2 linked regions of the Labilibaculum antarcticum genome follow. The protein of the gene in region 1 interacts with the protein of each later gene in a pairwise test. Links are inferred from orthologs where the notes say so. Each region holds a gene or a part of one and is shown on either strand. Other genes may lie near its edges. The genes, in order: odhB and lpdA.

Region 1 (3,163 bases):
CGCCAATAAAATCATGGCACTGTTTATTGCCCAGCCTATAATCATTGATACGAAGGTATCCAGAAACTCAAATTTCAATTGCTTTTTTATGATTTTCTCATCTTTCAGATTCCATTGCCGGCTTTGAATAATTTCCGAATGAAGAAACAAGTTGTGAGGCATTACAACAGCTCCCAATACACTCATAATTACAAGCATCGAACCTTGAGGGAAGCTTGGAGTTACCCATCCTGTCATGGCACTGTTCCAATCAATATCTACCAGCGATAGTTCATAAAAAAACGACAAACCAATCACCGATACAAATGCGATAATCCATTTCTCAATCATTCGGTATGCATTGGTATACAGCATAATCATAACGAATATGGTGACCAGCAAAGCTCCGGCTCTTATGGGTAAATCAAACAGCATATTTAAGCCGATAGCTCCTCCCAGTATTTCGGCCAGCGAGGTTGAAATAGAAGCCAGCATAGCCGATGAAAGAATCAATTTTGAATAGACAGGTTTAATGTAAATCATGGTAGCCTCCGAAAGACAAAGTCCTGTAGCAATGCCCAAATGCGCTACATTGTGTTGCAGAAATATCAACATGATGGTAGAAAGACTTACCATCCATAATAATGCATAACCATAGTCTGCTCCTGCAGCAAGGTTCGAAGCCCAGTTGCCCGGATCGATAAATCCGACGGTCACCAATAGCCCGGGACCAATGTATTTGAATATATCCAAGGCTCCATGTTGTGGTTTGTAACCTTTCTTGTCAATATTCCTTAATGATTTAAACATTATTTGTTCTGTTATTAAAAGTAAGTTGATACAATTATCCCAAGACTGAATGCTATTTTAGAAAGCGTGTTCAATTTCTGATAGAATTAGGATGGGGGGAGCACTTTTTTTCAAAATGCAAACCGGAAGCTGTATTAACTTCCGGTTTGTATTTTGTTATGCAATGAAAGATTCAAATCGGGAGATTATATCCCCAGCAATAATGAATCCGGATCTTTTCCTCCGAACAGCATTTTTTGTGGATTTTCAATCATTTCCTTCATCTTAACTAAGAAACCAACTGAATCCTTACCATCAATCACACGATGATCGTAGGATAGAGCGATGTACATCATTGGGCGAATTTCTACCTTGCCGTTTACAGCAATGGGTCGCTCAACAATATTGTGCATGCCCAAAATGCCCGATTGTGGAGGATTGATAATTGGAGTACTCAATAGAGAGCCAAACACACCACCATTGGTAATGGTAAAAGTTCCGCCAGTCATTTCATCCAAACTGATTTTACCCGTACGGGCTTTGTTGGCCAATCTCATTAATTCCTTTTCGATATCTGCCAAACCTAAGGTTTCGATGTTTCGGATTACCGGAACCATCAATCCTTTTGGTGTTTGCACCGCGATAGCAATATCGGTGTATTCAGGAGATACAATCTCCTCACCATCCATCATCGAATTTACCGACGGGTGAAGCTTTAAAGCCTCCGAAGCCGCTTTGGTAAAGAAGGACATAAAGCCCAGCTTAATATCGTGAGTTTCTACAAATTTCTTTTGATACTTGCTTCGCAATGCCATTACCGCAGTCATGTCTACTTCATTAAAAGTAGTTAGCATGGCAGTTTCATTCTTTACAGAAACCAAACGAGCGGCCAACTTCTTCCGAAGATTAGTCATTTTTGTGCGTTTGACTTCTCTTGAAATGCTTGTGTTTTGAGTTGGAATTACCGGTTGATTTCCTGAATTGTCAACTACCGCCTGAATGTCTTTTTTCGACAATCGTTGAATGCCTGCAATAACATCATCAACCGAAAGGTGATTTTCTTCCATCAATTTTTTCGCAACAGGAGAAATTTTAACATCCTTGTATGTTTCCGAATTTTTGGTTTTTGATTCGGATGCAACTACAGGTGCAGTCTTTTCAGCAGGAACTTCTTTTTTGGCTTCTTTAGGAGCAGAGGAAGCAGATGCTTCTCCTGCAAAACTGGTGTCAATTTTGCAGGCAACCGATCCAACAGCAACCGTATCGCCTTCCTGCGCCATGATCTGAATTTTACCACCTTCATCAGCAATAAGAGTCAGAGTCGCTTTATCCGATTCAACTTCTGCAATTTCCTGATCCTTTTCAACAATGTCACCCTCTGCAACAAACCAGTTGGCTATTTCTACTTCGGAAATGGATTCTCCGGGACTAGGTATTTTAATTTCGATCATCTTTATTGTATTATTGTTTTATCATCGGGTAAAAGTCACTAAACCTGCTACTTGTCTTGATACTTTGTATTTGGGTCTTTTGGTTTACATGATTAACTTACTTTTTTTCTCTGCAAAATATTCGTGCTGAAGCAGGATGTCTGCATGAGAACTGCCTTCCACACATTGCAATCCGCAATATTTCAGTTTTCGATCGCAATTGCATTTTCGAAATACCTTGTTTATAATTTCGTTTTGTCCTGCCAAATGAATCTTATTCAATCCGGTTGCCGGACTGCCACTAGATTGGCGTGCAACAGGAACCAGTTTAACATCCTTGTTTTTAAACTGGTAGTTGACAAATTGCCAGGCTCCCATGTTTTCAGGTTCTTCCTGAACCCACAAATGAAGAAGGGCATTTGGATATCGATTCAAAACTTGATCAATCTGTTTCTCAGGAAAGGGATACAATTGTTCCACTCGAACCAAGGCGATATCCTGAGCAAATAATTCTTCTTTTCGGGCCAGTAAATCGTAATAGATTTTTCCGGAACAGAAAACAACGCGGCGAACTTCTTCTGCAATTATATTATTGTCGTCAATAACTTCTTGAAACTGTCCTTTGGCCAATTCATCCATTTTCGAAACACATTTTGCATGACGAAGCAGACTTTTTGGTGTGAAGCAAATCAACGGAACCCGTATATCACGTTTCACTTGTCTTCGTAACATGTGAAACAAGTTGGCAGGTGTCGTTGGGTTTATAATTTGCATGTTGTTGTTTGCACATAAAGTAAGGAATCGCTCCATTCTTGCACTTGAATGTTCTGCTCCCTGACCTTCGTATCCATGCGGCAAATACATTACCAAACCATTTTTTATGCCCCACTTGTCTTCGGCAGCACTTATGTATTGGTCGATAACTGCCTGAGCAACATTATGGAAATCACCAAACTGGGCTTCCC
Region 2 (3,157 bases), 350 kb from region 1 along the record:
ATACGAGAAATTGCCTGAATCACAAATTCGCGGATACAAAGCAGGTCGATTTTCATTTAATGTGAAAGGTGGTCGATGCGAAACCTGTAAGGGAGCCGGAGTTCGTTCCATCGAAATGAATTTTCTTCCTGATGTTTACGTGCATTGCGATGCGTGCAACGGAAAGCGATACAACAGGGAAACATTAGAGGTTCGTTACAAAGGAAAATCTATTGGTGATGTGTTGGATATGACCATCAATCAGGCAGTAGAATTTTTTGAACACATTCCTTCTATTTTAATTAAGCTGAAAGTTTTGCAGGATGTTGGATTGGGATACGTTACTTTAGGCCAGCCATCAACAACACTTTCCGGAGGTGAGTCGCAAAGAGTGAAATTGGCGACAGAACTGGCAAAAAGAGATACCGGACAAACCATGTATATTTTGGATGAACCAACTACAGGTTTGCATTTCGAAGATGTGAGAGTTTTGCTTGAGGTGTTAAACCGTTTGGTGAATAAAGGAAATACAGTAATCGTAATAGAGCACAATATAGATGTGATTAAGGTTGCCGATCATGTAATTGATATTGGAATTGAAGGTGGCCGAAATGGCGGTGAAATTCTATTTGAAGGAACACCGGAAGATTTAGTGAAATGTGAAAAATCATTTACAGCCCAATTTTTAAAAGAGGAGATGAAATAATATACACATAAAATTGTAATGAAGAGGGTGTCCAAAATTAGGTCATCCTCTTTTTTGTTTTTTGATGTCTCGTTCTGAAATAGCCTTACACAAAAAATAATATTCTGGTAAAAAATAAGGGCACCCATTTTTGGGCGCCCTCTTTTATCTACTATTATTATTCAGATCTTTTAGATGTGAATTACCTCACCATAAGCAGCTGCAGCAGCTTCCATAATGGCCTCCGACATAGTTGGGTGTGGATGAATTGCTTTAATCAATTCGTGACCAGTTGTTTCCAGCTTACGTGCAGTTACTAACTCTGCAATCATTTCGGTTACATTAGCACCAACCATATGAGCTCCAAGCAATTCGCCATATTTAGCATCAAATACTAATTTAACGAATCCTTCGTTTGCTCCGGAAGCACTTGCTTTTCCCGATGCAGAGAAAGGAAATTTACCAATCTTTAATTCGTAACCAGCTTCTTTCGCAGCTTTCTCAGTTAATCCCATTGATGCAACCTCTGGAACTGTATAAGTACATCCTGGAATTGTAGTATAATCGATTGGTTCTACATTCATTCCAGCAATTTTCTCAACACAGCAAATTCCTTCTGCCGATGCAACGTGAGCCAAAGCAGGACCTTTTAGAATATCTCCAATCGCATAAACGCCTTCCACATTGGTTCTAAAATATTCATCAACCAGAACTCTGCCATTTTCAGTTGCGACTCCTACCTCTTCCAAGCCAATATTTTCAGTATTTGGTGCAATTCCTACTGCTGAAAGTACAATTTCGCACTCATGCACTTCAATTTCACCCTTTTTATTCTTGATATTAACTTTTAAATCACCATCAGATCCTTCTACTGATTCAACAGTAGAATTAGTCATGACTTTGATCTTATTCTTCTTAAAGCTGCGTCCCATTTGCTTAGACACTTCCTCATCTTCTACAGGAAGAATTTCTGGTAAGAATTCTACCAAAGTTACCTTAGTTCCCATGGTTGAATAAAAGTAAGCAAACTCAGATCCAATTGCTCCAGAACCAACAATAATCATTGATTCAGGCAATTTATCCAAAGTTAAAGCTTTACGATATCCAATAATGTTTTTTCCATCCTGTGGTAGATTTGGCAATTCACGGGAACGTGCTCCTGTTGCCAAAATAATATGCTTTGCTTCATGATTGGATTTACTTCCATCTTCAGCAGTTACTTCAACAGTTTTATTTCCCACCAACTTACCAAAACCATTGATTACCTCAATTTTGTTCTTTTTTAGCAGGTACTGAATTCCACCACTCATTTTTTCGGCAACGCCGCGACTACGAGAAACAACCTTTTCAAAATCAGGTTTAACCTCACCATCGACAACTAATCCATAATCACCGGCGTGTTTCATATATTCAAATACCTGTGCTGATTTCAGCAAAGATTTTGTTGGAATACACCCCCAGTTCAAACAAATTCCACCTAATTCGGCTCGTTCAACAACTGCAACATTCAAACCCAATTGTGAAGCGCGAATGGCGGCTACGTAACCACCTGGACCGCTTCCGACTACTATTAAATCGTAACTCATTTTTATTTTGTTCTTTATGTTAGTATAAATTATGCTTTACTAAGTTATATTTTCTTTTTTATTCTGATGATTTACCTTCATCTATCCGATTGCATCAGACTGCTTTTCTTACGTTTTGCCGAAATCATTGCCAATTGAACAATTTTCGCCACAATAAACAGGATCACAAATGAAAAGATAATAGTGGCTCCCGATGGTGCATTAATGCGATAAGAAACCAGCAAACCAATAAACGAACCCAGAATACCAAATGCTATAGATCCCAGAATCATTTTCTTAAAATCGCTTGTGAACATATTCGCAATTGTCTGTGGTATTGTCAAAAACGAGATCACCAAAATAATTCCAACCACTCTAATATTTAAAACAATGGCCAAAGCCACTAATGATATCATTAAATAGTTTAAAAACTGAACCGGAGCTTTCTGTGTTCGTGCAAACTCTTCATCGAAAGCAACAAACAAAATAGGCCGTAGCAAAAAGAGAAAGATTGCAATTGTGATTAGGCATAAACCTAAGAGCAGATACAAATCCAAGGCTCCCACCGTTAAAATATTTCCAAACAGAAAACTCATTAAATTTGGTGCATAACCAGGAGTCATATAAATAAAAATAATTCCCAATGCCATTCCCAAAGCCCATAAAATTCCAATAACCGAATCTTGTCTCACATCTGTTTTTTTCGAAAGCCACTCTATTCCTAAAGCAGATAAAACCCCAAAAACAGCCGCACCAAATACCGGATTCAATCCTAAATACCAAGCCAAACCAATTCCTCCAAAGGAAGCATGTGTAATCCCTCCGCTAATAAAAACAATTCGTCGCGCTACAATATATGAACCAATAATCCCACAGGAAATACTTGCCAAAAGAGCTGCACAAACAGCATTTAAAAAGAAATTGTATT

Evidence for each region.
Region 2: the proteins of odhB (region 1) and lpdA interact in binary tests that used the Escherichia coli proteins (3 or more experiments, as listed by UniProt). The link is inferred for Labilibaculum antarcticum from one-to-one orthologs.

What each region holds. Positions count from the first base shown.
Region 1 is NZ_AP018042.1:3,432,560-3,435,722, forward strand. Bases 98-2,924 are described here. They hold odhB (2-oxoglutarate dehydrogenase complex dihydrolipoyllysine-residue succinyltransferase), read right to left. Parts: upstream 2,220-2,924; coding sequence 975-2,219; downstream 98-974. Other genes in these bases: ALGA_RS13620 (Nramp family divalent metal transporter), read right to left, coding at 98-789; ALGA_RS13630 (2-oxoglutarate dehydrogenase E1 component), read right to left, coding at 2,304-2,924. Outside these bases: more of ALGA_RS13620, read right to left, coding at 1-97; more of ALGA_RS13630, read right to left, coding at 2,925-3,163. UniProt on the Escherichia coli protein: E2 component of the 2-oxoglutarate dehydrogenase (OGDH) complex which catalyzes the second step in the conversion of 2-oxoglutarate to succinyl-CoA and CO(2).
Region 2 is NZ_AP018042.1:3,085,304-3,088,460, reverse strand. The notes cover bases 54-2,874. They hold lpdA (dihydrolipoyl dehydrogenase), read right to left. Parts: upstream 2,251-2,874; coding sequence 856-2,250; downstream 54-855. Other genes in these bases: ALGA_RS12180 (metal ABC transporter permease), read right to left, coding at 2,328-2,874; uvrA (excinuclease ABC subunit UvrA), read left to right, coding at 54-685. Outside these bases: more of uvrA, read left to right, coding at 1-53; more of ALGA_RS12180, read right to left, coding at 2,875-3,157. UniProt on the Escherichia coli protein: Lipoamide dehydrogenase is a component of the glycine cleavage system as well as of the alpha-ketoacid dehydrogenase complexes.